Regions from separate parts of the Shewanella sp. NKUCC06_TVS genome, predicted to be linked through region 1. Evidence: predicted binding sites of a transcription regulator. Region 1 holds the regulator's gene; each other region holds the start of a gene.

Region 1 (4,033 bases):
CTCGGGATCATCGGCCAACTCAGCACGCCAGTTTGGCGCACGCTCATTTAAGAAATTTTGCAGGGTAATAGGCTCGCCAAAATTCACATAACCTTGGCCAAAATTACCTAATTTGCGAATGGCACCGAACACCTGCCACACAGATTCTTTTTTCTTTTTCTTACCGCTTAACTCTTTATGGTAAGTCGCCACTTCCATCACATGGTCATAGCCTAAATACACAGGCACAAGTGTGACAGGACGTTCAATACCGCGCAGTACGCTGTTCATCGTCATGGCGATCATGCCAGTTTTCGGCGCCAACAGACGGCCAGTACGTGAACGGCCACCTTCGGAGAAGTATTCCACTGAATAACCTTTAGCAAACAGCTGATCTAAATACTCACGAAATACTGCGGTGTACAGCTTATTGCCATTAAAACTACGGCGGATAAAGAAGGCACCACCGCGACGGAACATAGGTCCAGCGGGCCAGAAGTTGAGGTTAATGCCAGCAGCAATGTGCGGCGGAACCATGCCTTGATAATACAAAATATACGATAACAGCAGGTAATCCATGTGGCTACGATGGCAAGGCACATAAACAATCTCGTGGCCATCGTGGTGCAACTGGCGAACTTGCTCGGCGCCTTTAATGTTGATCCCGCTGTAAAGCTTGTTCCACAACCAAGTTAAGAAACGCTCGGCAATACGCACTAAACTGTCTGAGTAATCGGCAGCGATTTCATCAAGGTACTCAATGGCCGTCTCGCGCGCTTGGGTCTCAGAAATCTTTTTACTGGCGGCTTCTTCTTGAATCGCTTTGCGCAGCGACTCAGATTTGAGTAACGAATGAAACAGTGCTTGGCGGTTTGGCAGCACAGGCCCTGTCATTACCTTACGTTGACGACGGAAATGCACGCGCGCAACCCGTGCTAACTTATGGGCAATCCCCATGTCGGTGCCATGTTCGTCAGCCATGTAACGCAGGGATACGGCATTCGAAAACTGCACGAAGTTATGTCGACCTAAGAACAGAATCATCAAGCACTTGCGCAGCCAAGTCGGGTTTTCCCGCTCAAATACGGCCGCCTTCATAGTGTCGTCTTCTTTCCCTGGCGTTCGGCCCCAATACAGGCTCACGGGTACCAGTTGAATATCTAATTCAGGACGTTCCTTATGCACGGCTAACAAACGCATAAAGCATTCGAGGAAAGGCTCATTACCAGCACGTTCGCCAAACAGTGGCTTACGTCCTTGAAGACAGACAACCCGAGGCGCAGTCACACCATTAGCCACTAGAGGCTCATAAGGGCTTGGTAAGCCTAACTTAGCCGTTATTTCGCTCAAAGCAGCGATGTCACTGAGGGATTCTGTTTTCATCACATAAACAAGGGGTCTGGAAGCATCCAGATTCAGATCGGCAAAGGGATCCTGAGGTACCACAATAGTGTGCACTAAGTGTTTTTGGATCCAACGTAATGATTTCAACCAAAGAGAGTCGTGTTTAGGCATTATTCTTATGCAATTAAGTGCGTTTACTAGCCCGATAGAATACCAGACTATGGGCAATATTCGCTAATTCTCTCCAACATAGCTAAAAAGTGGTTAATACTTGCGCTGCAAATAATACTGTATATACTAACAGTAACTGTATAGAAAAACAGGAAACACCATGAGACCTTTGACGCCACGCCAAGCTGAAATTTTAGAGCTAATTAAACGAAATATTGCCGATACTGGCATGCCACCCACTCGGGCAGAAATCGCAACCCGTTTAGGTTTTAAGAGCGCCAATGCGGCTGAAGAACACCTTAAAGCGTTGGCAAAAAAGGGCTGCATTGAGATCATGCCAGGCACATCTCGGGGCATTCGTCTGCCTGCGGAAATCGAAGATTTGACTGAAACAGGTTTACCGCTCATCGGCCAAGTGGCCGCAGGTGAACCTATCCTCGCCCAAGAACATGTTGAACAGTACTACCAAGTCGACCCAAGCATGTTCCATCCCGCCGCCGATTTTTTACTGCGAGTAAAAGGCGACAGCATGAAAAATATCGGCATTCTCGAAGGTGATTTGCTGGCAGTTCATAAAGTAGAACAAGCTAGAAATGGTCAAGTGGTTGTCGCTAGAGTCGATGACGATGTCACTGTTAAACGTTTCGAAAAAAAAGGTAATGTAGTCTATCTACATGCCGAAAATGAAGATTACTCCCCGATTAAAGTGGATTTAGGCTTCCAAAGTTTAACAATTGAAGGACTCGCCGTCGGTGTGATCCGTAATGGAGATTGGCTATGAATAAACTACTTGGCAATGCCCCCCGCCATCCGGGCCTGTGGCTCGATGAAGTCCGTGATGCTGACTATGACTGGCACCATGCGCCCATCGCCTGCATGCCAACTAAGACTCAAGGTCGCCAAGAATTAATTCATCTGAGTGCACAACTCGCTCAGTTAAGCCAACAGGGCCGTTGGTTAGTGCTCATCAACCCTCCAAGTATTGGCTACAAGCAAATGCTCGCCAGCGCAGGTGTGCGTATGGATAGAGTTTTGCTGGTACATGCTAAAGATGAAGTCGAAACCCTGTGGGCAATGGAAAAAGCCCTGACAAGTGGTACGTCCAGTGCAGTCATTACTTGGACTCAATCATTGGATGCGCGGGATAATCGACGCCTACAAATCGTGGCTAAAAGTGCCCGAGCTATGGGCATAGTGCTTGAAGACGTAAACAGTCACTTACATGCCGACGTACGCATTGAGCAAGGCAATCTCTTCGGTCAGCAATCTTTTTTTAGCGCTGTACACTAAATATTCATTTAATTTTTTACCTTGAAAGCCGCCTCACCTATGAATGTGAGGCTTTTTTTTGGCAATTTTTCAGATAATTAGATAAATAAGTGATCTTGATCAATATTTAAACAGCAAGTATGGTTGGTTAAGTCGGTGATGATATATCACCTTCCGTGGTCAATGAATCGAGTATTTATCGAACTCGAAGCGCCACTAAAAATAGAGAACAGATTTATTTCAGCAGTATGTGCCAGCGTGGCTAATTACCAGCAGTAACAATACTTGATTAAAAGTAACAGCCGCCAACGCACGTTGAAGTCAAAAAAGCTTTTTTGGGAACTGAAGAGTTTGCATAGAGTTGAGACTTACTGTGTTGCTCTTCTTTGTAGTTGCTATTCGCAATTGGCAGAGGAGAAGTCTTGTGAAGCAATTGTTGTATTGTTTACTCGTGGTGCTTTTCGCACCACCGTTGACCGCCGCGGACATGCGGTTCAACATGACCCCTGGCGTGACCGAGATCAGTGGCAAGGTTTATCACTTGCACATGACCATTTTGTATATCTGCTGCGCAATAGGCCTAGTGGTCTTTGGCGTCATGATTTACGCCATGATCAACCACAGAAAATCCAAAGGCGCTGTCGCGTCCCACTTTCACGAAAGCACTAAAGTTGAAATCGCTTGGACGATTCTGCCATTTATCATTTTGATCTTAATGGCGATTCCAGCGACAAAAACTTTAATCGCAATGGAAGATCCCAGCAACGCCGATCTCACCGTAAAAGTTACGGGGTCCCAATGGAAATGGCATTACAGCTATTTCGATCAAGATATTGATTTTTATAGCATACTGACAACACCCAGAGCACAAATCGAAGGCACCGAAACCAAGGGTGAAAACTATCTATTGGAAGTCGATAAACCGCTCGTTCTACCAATAAACCGCAAAATCCGCTTTCTGATGACTTCAGAGGATGTCATCCATTCTTGGTGGGTACCCGCCTTTGCCATTAAGAAAGATGCCAATCCAGGATTTATCAATGAGGCCTGGACTCGCATCGACAAACCCGGCATTTACCGTGGTCAATGCGCCGAGCTCTGCGGTAAAGACCATGGTTTTATGCCTATCGTAGTACAAGCGTTACCCGAAGCCGAGTTTGAGGCTTGGGTCACAGAGCAGAAACAAGCCGCAGGTGCTGCGGCTGAAGCCGCTCAAGCCGCTTTATCACAAACCCTAAGTAAAGAAGAGTTGATGACTCAAGGTGAACAA
Region 2 (4,033 bases), on a different contig from region 1:
GTTAAACATCCGTTCATAGAGTGACTCTTGAACTTTGCGCGCTAAAGGGCTCCAATCACTGCGCACTTGCTCCATACCTTTAAAAGTAAGCTCAAGTTCATCGCTCGCATTGCGCCACGCGCCAACATAACGTTTTTTACTGCCTTCTAACGACCCCCTTAAGGTCGGCATAAAAAACTGCTCATAGTGGCGTTCAAACTGTAACTCGAGAAAACTCTCAACTTGATGATCTTCAGCGATCTTAGCCTGCCACTTAGCATTAATTTCCCGCGCCAGAGTGTTACCTAAGGCGTTAAGGTCTGAGAGATCAGGCTCGCTGCCAAGCCAGACAAAGGTCGAATCCGTATCGCCGTAAATCACTTGATAGCCCATCTCTTCTATCCATGCGCGGGTTTGTTTCATGATTTGATGGCCACGCATAGTGATCGAACTTGCTAACTTTGCATCGTGGAAAACACAACCTTGAGAACCTAAAACCCCATACAACGAGTTCATGATAATTTTTATCGCTTGGGATAAAGGCGCATTGTGCTCACTTTTGGCCTTTTCGCGCTGCTCAGATAATGTTTGGATAAGCTTAGGTAAAATGGGCTGTTGCCGACTGAAACGGCCACCGAGAAACCCCGCAACACAGTCAGACTCGGGCAATTGCAAACCTTCAATTAATCCCTTAGGGTCAATAAAAAAAGTACGAATAATGGAGGGATATAGACTTTTAAAATCGAACACTAAAATATGCTTATAAAGTCCCGGTACAGAATCCATCACATAGCCACCGGGGCTTTCGATCCCATCACTCGCAGGAGCATCGGGAGCGACGTAACCTGCTCGATGTAGATGCGGTAAATACAAATGATTAAATGCCGCCACCGAAGCCCCAACCCGCCCCAACTCTAAACCTGTTAGTTCAGCTCGCGCGAGGGCGAACTCCCATAATTGAGTATGACTAAAAATATCCCACACCAGACGGCTGTCAGTAAGATTGTAATGTGCTAATGCTTGTTTATTGGCCTTAAACAACTGATCAATTTCTTCAACGCGATTATCCACGTTATGAATGGCCTTGCCTTCACCCAATAATTTCCGTGACACAAATTCCAACGAGAACCGCTCAAAATGATAGAAAGCGGCTTTGAGCCAATCGATACCATCGAGTACCACACGGCCCGGTAAAACTAAGGTTTCTGGGCGAAATTTATTATCGACTTTCCACTCAAGCTTTGCCCCTCCGCGGCCAATGGTGAGCGGAATACGGTGTAATAATGCACGGCGTGACAAGAGTGCGAGGTCAAAACTCACCACTGACCAACCTATGACAAAGTCAGGATCAAACTCATGGAACCACGCGATTAATCGATGAATGAGTGCAGCCTCATCGGCCACCCATTCAATATATTCGGGAGAGTTTGATTCAGCCTCACCCACCATAATCACTTTTTCATAAGTCTGCTTGAGGCTATCTTGCTCACCGTCTCGGCCACTGTCTTGACCATATAGTGCAACTGAATAGAGTAAACCCTCAAAGCTACATTCAAAATCCAGTGAGATACAGCGCAAATGTACAGCCGTTAAAGGGGCAATACTCTTAGCCCGCTCGGCGATAAACACGGGCAGCGAGTTAGCCTCAAGACTGTCGCTAGTCGGCGCGTGTATGTTACTCGTCGCAGAGAAATGCCCTAAAAATGCCACATCCAGCGCCACAAACCGCTCGATTAAATAACGCTGTTCGGGGCGAATGTCGGCTTCAAATAAAGGGATATCGGCATCTTTAGCGATGCGCTGTAAGGTACGTAAACTATTGCTAGATTTAGCATAAACACCACTAACCGCGCCACCTTTAAAGCTTTTGAGTGCTAACGGTACAAACCGCAATGCTTGACCCGGCGTTTGCAACTGCAAAGCCGTGACATCAGTTTGATGACAAAAACAAATGTGTTCAGTGCCTTGCACTTCCACCAGCACAGGGCCTTGGGCGGTAGCCAGATAATACTGCAACACTAAACTCCCATGACGATGAATCGCATGGCGTGTTAAGACTCGACCTTGTACACTAACGGCCGCGGTAGCCTCTGACTTCATCGCATGGGTTCCCAAATCGCATAGCTAGTCAATTTAAATGCCGCCAAATGGCAGAAAAGTTTCTTAGGCTATGCAATCACTGTTATTATGTACAGCATTAATTCGATAAAGTAGTGACGCATGTTACCTGACAATGTAAAAACCCAGATCCGCGCCATCTATAAGGATATCGCTACCGCCTTGCCTAATTTTAGGCCGCGCCGCGAACAAAACTATATGGTGGCGGAAATCTCTAAGACCCTCGCCGGCGACTATGATAAAGATAGGCGCATCATAGTGGTCGAAGCAGGCACTGGGATCGGTAAATCATTGTCTTACATCCTCGGTACCATTCCACTGGCATTAGCGAGTAAGAAAAAGGTCTGCATCGCTACCGCAACCGTCGCTTTGCAGGAGCAATTACTGCATAAAGATTTACCCTTTTTTCTTGAGCAATCTGGCTTAAATTTCCGTTTTGGCTTAGTTAAAGGTCGACAACGTTATGTATGTCTATCGAAACTGGCAATGCTCATCGGTGACGACAACAGTACACAAATGGCCATGTGGCAAACTAAACCTGACAATAGCCAAGTAGCTATGATGCATGGCCTGTTAAAAGACTATAACGAAGGTCGCTGGAACGGTGAAATAGATACCTTAGCCGTGCCGCTGCCCGATCACCTGTGGCAACAAATCGCCTGCGACAAACACAGCTGTCATCGTCAAGTCGCCAGCCACAGAAATTGCCCGTTCCATAAAGCCCGTGAAGATGTCGATACCTGGGATGTACTCATCGCCAACCACAGCTTGTTATTCGCCGACTTAGAGCTAGGTGGCGGCGTGATTCTGCCCGATCCAGAAGACGTATTTTATGTTATCGATGAGGCACATCACTTACCGATTGTGGCGCGGGATTTCTCCAGTGCACAGGCCACGCTGAGGGGCGCATGCGACTGGCTCGAAAAAATTGGTAAAACCTGCGCCAAGTTACAAAACCAAATAAAGAGCAACAATATCATTGCCCCCGCGCAGGCGATGCAAGATCATTTAGGCGATCTTATCGCCCAGCTCAATCAAGTGGCCCACTATTGCGATACCCAGACCAAACACTTTGCCAATCCTGAAAACCGTCTGCGTTTTGAGCACGGCAAACTGCCGGACTCATTACTCATTCTGGCTGAAAACCTTGCAGTGACCTCTAATCTTGCCCTCAAGCAGTTTAATAAAATGCTGTCACTGCTGGCAGAGGCGATTAAAGATGGCGACATTCCTAAACATCAATCCGAAGCACTATTAGCCGAAACCGGATTTATGCTGCAAAGGCTCGAAAACCTGCAGAAATTGTGGAGGATGATGGCCAAGGAAGATAAGCACAAAGGCGCACCTATGGCGCGCTGGGTCGAACTCATCACAGGTAAACAAGTGGATTATCTGTTTAGCGCTTCACCTATCGAAGTCGGCTTTATGCTGGAATCCATGCTGTGGCAAAAGGCCGCGGGCGTGGTCTTATGTAGCGCCACGCTACGCGCACTCAATAACTTTGACCATTTCGTGCATCAAGTAGGTTTGTCACTAAACGATGGCAGTCGTTATTTAGCCTTACAATCGCCCTTCGATTACCCCAATAATGCGACACTTTATTTACCCAAAATGCGCACTGAGCCGACGGACGATGCCTATACGGCTGAACTTGCCGAACAAATCATCACCCTTATTGAAGGCGAAATGGCAACCTTAGTGCTATTCGCCTCCTACTGGCAGATGGAAAAAGTGGTTGAATTACTTGAAGGCAAACTCACCACTGAGCTACTTATCCAAGGCAATGCGCCACGGCAACAATTGTTAGAAAATCATAAAGCTAAATGCGATAAGGGCGAACCAAGCATCTTGTTTGGCACCGGCAGTTTCTCTGAAGGTCTCGACTTGCCCGGCGATTATCTGACGAACTTGATCGTCACTAAACTGCCCTTTGCCG
Region 3 (4,033 bases), on a different contig from region 1:
CGCGCGTATTGCTCTTGAATGAAAGCGCTGATAATGACTCTTTGATTGCCATCTAAACGATAGCTGACCACGCTACCCACGGGGATTTGGCGAAAAAATATTGGCGAGCCAACATCGAGCGAACCCAGTTTATCGGAGGTCAATTCGACCATCACACCTTCTGAGCCGATTTGCATCGGCGGCGGTTGGCGTTCTGCCTCGAAGAAGGTTGATGCATTGCCTTTACCGGGTTGAATAGCAATGTAGTTACCGGAAAACAGCGCATCTAAGCCTTCAACACCTGTAATACTTGCTTTAGGTGTGACAAGCCAGAAGAGGGTTTCTTTATTCAAGAAAGGCTTAGCGCGGTAGTCCATCATGACCTTGACGTTCACACCTTTGAGATCTTCATCTATGCCAATGTCTTTCACTTTACCGACAGTCAAACCTTGGTATTTGACTAAGGTTTTACCCACATCAATCCCAGTGGCGCTCGGAAAGTGAATTTGAATTTCAACCCCCGATTCTTTAATGCTCTTAATGCCCAGCCAAGCACCTAATGCCAACGCGACAATAGGAAGCAGCCAAATGGGCGAAAAGAGCTTTTTCTTTACAACTTTCGGCGATTCAATTTGTGTCATCTTGAGGTTCCAATCGATCCCAGAGTAAACGAGTGTCTAAAACTTTTGCGGCTAACTGAGTTAACAGAATAACCAAGGCAAATGCGGTAGCCGCAGGCGCGGGTTTCGCGTCGAGTAATTGTCCCATGTTCACTAATGCCACTGTGATTGAGATGACAAATAAATCGAGCATTGACCAGCGGCCAATCCATTCGATGATGTGAAAACCCACCATCAATTTCTTTTTTGAAATCGGAATGTCAAAGCTGATCGCACACAGATAAATGGATAAGCCGATGATTTTAATCCATGGTACTAAAATACTGGCGGTAAACACTATGATGGCAATAGGCAGCATATCTGAATGCACTAAATGCAAAATGCCCGAAAAAATCGTGTCGTGCCGCACTTGGCCTTGGTTGGTCAGCATAGTGATAGGGTAAATGTTGGCTGGCACCAGCAAGATGGCAGCGGTAATCAACAAAGCCCAACTTTTTTGCAGGCTGGAATAGTCTCTGACGTGCAACTCAGTTTCACAGCGCTGACAGTGCGTGAGTTCACTGCTGTTGAGTTGGCGACACACTTTACAGAGACATAGGCCGATATCTTTACCTTGTTGTTTCATATCAGCTATGACCTTCCAATAACGTCCACATATGTTCTAAGTCGTATTCTCTTTGTAGAAACAAGGTCACGAGAAACAGCATAGTGAAGCAAAATGTGCCCATACCAAAATAAATGTCCGAAAAATCAGATAGCTGAAATGATGAAACTAAGAAGCTGATCACATAAATTTCCAGCATAGTGAGCTGCGATAAGATACCATGAAATTTTAATAACTGCTTCAATGAGTTACGCCAAAAAAGGCTACTCAATCCCCATTTCACAATTAAAATCTGTGTCAATATCGATAACAGTAATAAGCCAGGGCCTATCACCGCGGCGGCAAGTACGGCGACACCTACAACCCAATAGCCTTGGTCAAATACTGCAAATGCCCCTTGGAAAACCGTGGTAGTACGAATACTGCCGAAAAAGTGGATCTCGAGTACGGGTAAAAAATTGGCTGGGAAATAAAACACTAATGCAGAAATACATAGGGCTAACATACCATTCACAGAGCAGTATGGCGTGTCATAAAGTGCAGTGCTGCAACGAGGACAGATTGCTCTAACGCCGCTAGGCAAGGCACGTTTGCGGACTGCTAAATCGCAGGAGCGGCATAGGGTTACTGAATTTTCTGCTGCGTTTTCATGCATATAAAAATATATATTAGCCTAATAGGAGTAATAACAGCGAGAACGGTGCAAAGTGTCGTGCTAGTTAGCTGTTCAGCCACGTCTAGCGCTTTTATAATCTTGGCAACGAAAGTACGCTAATAATATCAGATTAATCAGAACACTTGCATCACAAGTTCAATCTATGTCACTCTAGTTACTGTATATAAAAACAGTGCGAGGGCAGTCATGGCAGTAATAACACAGTTTGTCGTGGTCAGAGAAGGGGTTGAAAAGATGACATTCACATCTAAGAAGGAGGCTGATGCCTACGATAAGATGCTCGATATCGCCGATAACCTTATCCCCTTCATTCAAAAAGCTGATTTGGGTATAGATGAAAGTGTGGGCGAAAAGCTCGCATTCTATTTTGCTAACAATAAAGATGAGCTGACGAACTTGCTTAAAGGCGCCGTTCAGGTTAATAGTACGCCAATGAATCCGCCTGCAGCGAAAAAAGCGGCTAAAAAGACCGAAGCAGCAGAATAAAATTGTTAGGAAATGTAATGAAATCGAAATTTTATGAGTCACTTAACCGTCAAGCCTTGGCCTTGTTGGAAGGGGAAGACGACCTTGTTGCGGCGATGGCGAATTTTTCAGCCTTGCTCAATGATAATTTAACTGAGCTGAACTGGGTGGGATTCTACGTTATGCGTGGCGAACAACTAGTATTAGGCCCGTTTCAAGGTAAAGTGGCTTGTACACGCATTCCGTTAGGAAAAGGTGTGTGTGGTACTGCAGCATTCACTAATCAAACTCAGCGAGTGGCTGATGTCCATCAATTTGATGGTCATATTGCCTGTGATTCTGCCAGTAATTCTGAAATCGTTGTGCCAGTTCGTGCGCAAGGTAACGTGGTTGCCGTGCTCGATATTGACAGTCCTATCTTCGATCGTTTCGATGAAGAAGACCAAAAGGGGCTGGAATTACTGGTTAAAAGTTTTGAAAACTGCCTATTTGATTAATTTGCGTACAATAACGCATAATTCATAGTCGCAATCGGTGGCGTGCGCCTTATAATATGCGCCTGCACGCATTAAGCTGGTTTGATTGGCATGCAATGAATAAGCTTAGTGTTTTGAGCTGTCAAAATTTGTTAAGGTATATTTTTTAACTTTAGTAAACGCGGCTAGGATGCTAATTTGTACGTTGACTCAATATTGAGTTTAACGAAGATAAACGACATGTAAGAAGCTGATATATATCACCTCGAATCGATGTCCCTTTTTGACTGTGGAAGTAATGATGGAATCAACAGAAAAGTTGACCGACACCAATGCAATTTTGGCGTATTTGTATGAAACATTTCCTTTGTGCTTTATTGCTGAAGGTGAAACTAAGCCATTAAAAATCGGATTGTTTCAAGATTTGGCTGAAAGGTTGGCTGATGATTCTAAAGTCAGTAAAACTCAGCTCAGAGTTGCCTTGAGACGTTACACCAGCAGCTGGCGCTATTTAAAGTGCGTTAAAGCGGGCGCACAACGCGTAAACCTGGATGGCGAACCTTGCGGCGAGTTAGAGCAAGAGCACATTGATCATGCTCAAGCCATGTTGAAAGAGAGTCAGGATAAGGCCAAAGCGAAACGTGCAGCACTTGCACCTAAGCCCGCGGCGAAGAAAGCACCTAAAAAGGTGGCTGTTCCTCAGCGTCCTAAAACTGAGCGTCCTGCTAAGCCTGCGCCAAAAGCTGCAGCGCCAGTCGTCAATTATGTTCAAGCACAATTGACTGATTTAACGAAAAAACAACGCGTCAATGTTAAATTAGGTATGACACCCGTAGCCGGTGTGATTACTGACATTAACAAGGAAGATATTCATGTTCAGCTTGATAGTGGCCTAACGATTAAAGTTAGAGCAGAACATATCCTGCTGTAATCATTTATTAAAACGGAGTAACTTGTTGATGCGAAAACTCACTTTGGCTACCTCGATCGCCACTGTTTTTGTCGGATTTTCGGCTTGGGCCGTACCACCCACGATTCAAATCAGCGAGTTACCCACTCTCAAGCAGGAAGCGCAACATAAGGTTGCGAGCAAAAGGGTAACGGACTTATACACTCGTTCGCACTATCATAGATTCAATCTTGATGACGCCTTTTCTGCGCAAATTTTCGATCGTTATCTACAGCAGTTAGACTATCGCCGCAATGTGTTAAC
Region 4 (4,033 bases), on a different contig from region 1:
TGATGATATAAAATCGAAATTCGCCTCTGTTCGCCAATCCATTCCGGCAGTAATACTTTAAGTTTCCCCTCTTTAATCTGCTGTTTTACAAATAGTTCAGGACCATACAAGATCCCGCCATGGCCTAAAGTAGCCTGAATCGCTCCGTGTAAGTCCGTGAGGGTGAGCTTAGTCGGGCCATTAAAATAAAAAGACTCGCCGCTTGGATGCTTTAAATGCCAATTAAACAGCGGCCAGACTTTTATCAGTTGATGGGCTTCAAGATCATCGGGATGCTCAAGTTTAGGCGCCTGAGCCAAATATTCTGGTGTGGCAAACAGGCAATAGTCGAGCTCGCCTAAGGTACTCGACACCCAAGAAGAATCAGGCTGAGCCCCGCCAACAATCGCCACATCTATGCCTTTGTCGATCAAATCGACTAACTCATTGCTCTGGGAAATGTGTAAACGGATATCGGGATATAGGCGGCCAAATTCATTTAATGCTTGAATAAACACGATGGAAATAATCGAAATCGGCGCCGCGATGCGCAGGGTACCCTCGGGTTTATCGCTGCCTAACCCACTCAGCTCATCGAATTGAGCAACCACGCTCTGGTAACGTTGAAAGAGCGCCAGCCCTTCCTCTGTCAGTCGCAACTTGCGGGTGCTGCGCATAAAAAGCTGTTTATCGAGCTTCTCTTCCAACTTAGCTAACTTGCGGCTCACTGTGGCAATGGGCATATCAAGCTCCTTCGCCGCCTGCGAAAAACTGCCCGCATTGACTAAATGCACAAAAAGATAGACAAGTTGTAGTTCAGCGCCTAAATCATCACTCATTGCATATCCTAATTTCACATATTGGGTATTGACGTTAATACGCTAAATTCACTAAGTGATTGTGTTTTAAACCTTGAATTATTCACTTATACGACCATAGCGCAATAGCCTTAGATTGAAATGGTATGTTATTTTGTGGCGAGTTTTACTGCGCTGGCGCTAAATCTGGCTCTAAAGTGACATAAAAAGAAGCAAGTGCTGTAACTCTGGCCACCAAGAATCATAGCAACAGTAAAATGATGACGGTGGGCGAGTTTATTCAAATTTAATCGTAAGGATGAGTGAGGGAAATGACCATTTTAACCCCTCTGTTTGCCGTCTTCGGGATCATGTTGCTCGGCACACTAGTGCAAAAACTAAAACTCTTGCCCGTCGATACGGACCAAGTGCTAAACCAATATGTCTACTATATTGCATTCCCTGCAATCATGCTTATCGCCCTCGCGCAGCAGCCGATTGGCGAGATTTTGCAATGGGGATTTATTGCGGGCTACAGCACAGCTATGGTGATCACTTATCTTGTCTGCCTTGGGCTATCGCTGATCGCTAACCCTAAACAGCATGCGGTTGCCGCCATTCGAGCCCTCAATGCCACCTTTGGCAATACGGCATTTATTGGTATTCCACTGCTCATCATCCTCTTTCCGCACCAACAGAGTGCCTTAGTCGCCGCCGCGATTGCCAGCTTATTATCCGTGCTGATGTTTGCCGTCGCCTTAGTCTCGATGGAACTGGCCACTAACACCCAAAGACAACACCACGCCTTAATCATAATGGCAATGGCGGTCGGTAAAAACCCTATCGTTATTGGTAGCTTAATTGGCGTCGGCATTTCGGCGCTAGAGATAAAACTGCCGTCAGGGCTGGCGCTAATGATCCAGCAAATAGGCAATACCTCAAGCCCCTGCGCCCTATTTGCTATCGGCATGGTACTCGCCAAAGCGATGCGCTACCAGAAAGATAGCAGCGTATTTAGCCCCAAGAATTTTATCGAACTGAGCCTTATCAACCTCTTCAAGCTGGCTATCCAACCTGCACTCGTCTACTTTATGCTTAACCGTTTTGGAGTAAGTGGTGACTACCTGATCATGGGCGTGATCTTGAGCGCACTGCCCACCGCGGCTAGCGTGTACTTACTTGCCCAGCGTTATAACACTCAGGCTTCTACCAGTGCTCAGGGTATTCTATTTGGTACCTTAGTCACTTTCTTCAGTTTGCCTATCTTAGAAAGCTTAGTAAGAATCTATGCATAATCAGTTAATTAAAAATATTTACTACCGATAATGCCGATTATTTACCCAAGCCACTTTACTGTATATAAAATCAGTATATACTGTTTATCAATACAGTGGTTTGGTATGTTTTTCGACAGGAATTCACTATGCTTTGCCAACTCAGCATTAATAACTTCGCTATCGTCCGTTTTTTAGAACTGGATTTTCGCCCCGGTATGACCAGCATCACAGGTGAAACCGGTGCAGGTAAATCGATTGCCATCGATGCGCTAGGCCTATGCCTAGGCAATCGCGCCGATGCCAGCAGTGTTCGTCCCGGAGCCAATAAAACCGAGGTCAGCGCCCGCTTTTCCTTGGATGATATTCCACTGGCAAAACGTTGGTTAGAAGATAACGATCTTGAACTCGATGATGAGTGCATTCTACGTCGGACTATTGGTAGCGATGGCCGTTCACGCGCCTACATCAATGGTAATCCAGTGCCGCTGACGCAACTCAAATTACTGGGTCAGTTGCTTATCGGTATTCACGGTCAACATGCGCACCATGCAATGTTAAAAAGTGAACATCAACTCACCCTGCTCGACAGTTATGCCAACCACAGATTGCTTATCGATACGGTTGCCGCTAGCTTTCAACGCTGCAAGCAAATTGAGGCCGATTTAAAACAACTCGAAGCCTCCCAGCATGAACGTATTGCCCGTAAGCAATTAGTGCAATATCAAGTAGAAGAACTCGATGAGTTTGATCTTAAAGTTGATGAGTTCGATGAGATTGAGCAAGAGCACAAACGTCTGGCTAATGGCACTGAGTTGATTGATACCTGTCAGGCGAGCTTAGATATACTCACAGAGGGCGAAGAGAACAATATAGAGTCGCTACTCAACCGAGTCGTTTCCCTCGCCGAAGATCTGCAAAGCTACGATCCCGCATTAAGCAATATCAACACTATGCTCAATGATGCCTTAATCCAAGTGCAAGAAAGTGCCGGCGAATTACAGCACTATTTGAGTAAGCTTGAACTCGATCCAACCCACTTTGCCTATTTAGAAGAACGGCTATCAAAAGCCATGCAACTGGCGCGTAAGCATCATGTTAGCCCGAATAAACTGGCCGAGCATCATTTAGCATTAAAGGCTGAGCTAAGCACCTTAGACAGTGATGAAAGTAAACTTGAAGCAATTCAGCTTCAAGTCGAGGCAAGTAGAGCCGCTTATCTTAGCAATGCGCAAAAGCTCAGCCAAAGCCGTGCCCGCTATGCTAAAGAACTCGACAAACTGGTGACTCAGTCAATTCACGAACTGAATATGCCTAAGGGTAAATTTACGATCGAAGTCAATTTCCACCCCGAGCAAATGTCAGCCAATGGCAGTGACAATATCGAATTTATGGTAACCACTAACCCTGGCCAACCTTTGCAACCGATTTCGAAAGTCGCGTCTGGCGGTGAGCTTTCACGCATAGGATTAGGGATCCAAGTGATTACCGCGAAGAAAGTTGCCACACCGACATTAATTTTCGATGAGGTGGATGTCGGGATTTCCGGCCCCACCGCAGCAGTGGTGGGCCGCATGTTACGCAGCTTAGGGGAATCGACCCAAGTACTGTGCGTGACTCACTTGCCGCAAGTTGCGGGCAATGGTCATCAACACATGTTCGTCGATAAATTTAATAAGGCAGGCAGTACTGAGACCACAATGAAATCGCTCGATCGTGAGCAGCGTATCCAAGAGCTTGCAAGACTGTTAGGTGGCGATACTATCACCAGCAATACCCTCGCGAACGCAAGGGAACTGCTGCAATAGTAGCATGGATCAGATAACGAATAAGGTCGCTAAACGCTTGAATCTACACACTCTATATCACAAGCTAAGGGGCTATATCAAAAACTAAGGGTTAGTTGTTGGAGATGCTAACGAACATGTCGGGTTAACTATCATGTTAGGTTAACTATCATGTTAGGTTAACGATAATGTTAGC

The links. Region 1 encodes LexA, which represses DNA repair genes until DNA is damaged. Its sites were predicted from a motif close to TACTGTATNNNNATACAGTA; they were not measured.
Region 2: the regulator LexA is predicted to act here: its motif matches at 2,157-2,176, upstream of dinG (ATP-dependent DNA helicase DinG).
Region 3: the regulator LexA is predicted to act here: its motif matches at 2,035-2,054, upstream of KO531_RS15230 (YebG family protein).
Region 4: the regulator LexA is predicted to act here: its motif matches at 2,150-2,169, upstream of recN (DNA repair protein RecN).

The regions. Positions count from the first base shown of each region.
Region 1 covers NZ_JAHKQX010000017.1:103,881-107,913, forward strand. The annotation lists gene plsB (glycerol-3-phosphate 1-O-acyltransferase PlsB) at 1-1,494, opposite strand, end outside; gene lexA (transcriptional repressor LexA) at 1,655-2,275, shown strand; gene KO531_RS17985 (SulA-like leucine-rich domain-containing protein) at 2,272-2,784, shown strand; gene coxB (cytochrome c oxidase subunit II) at 3,188-4,033, shown strand, end outside.
Region 2 covers NZ_JAHKQX010000025.1:43,934-47,966, forward strand. The annotation lists gene KO531_RS21120 (DNA polymerase II) at 1-2,079, opposite strand, end outside; gene dinG (ATP-dependent DNA helicase DinG) at 2,200-4,033, shown strand, end outside.
Region 3 covers NZ_JAHKQX010000013.1:133,887-137,919, reverse strand. The annotation lists gene KO531_RS15245 (MlaD family protein) at 1-620, opposite strand, end outside; gene KO531_RS15240 (paraquat-inducible protein A) at 607-1,224, opposite strand; gene KO531_RS15235 (paraquat-inducible protein A) at 1,226-1,858, opposite strand; gene KO531_RS15230 (YebG family protein) at 2,066-2,365, shown strand; gene KO531_RS15225 (GAF domain-containing protein) at 2,383-2,841, shown strand; gene proQ (RNA chaperone ProQ) at 3,122-3,751, shown strand; gene prc (carboxy terminal-processing peptidase) at 3,780-4,033, shown strand, end outside.
Region 4 covers NZ_JAHKQX010000009.1:59,741-63,773, reverse strand. The annotation lists gene lldR (LysR family transcriptional regulator LldR) at 1-818, opposite strand, end outside; gene KO531_RS11590 (AEC family transporter) at 1,109-2,071, shown strand; gene recN (DNA repair protein RecN) at 2,200-3,858, shown strand; gene KO531_RS11580 (phosphatidylglycerophosphatase A) at 4,029-4,033, opposite strand, start outside.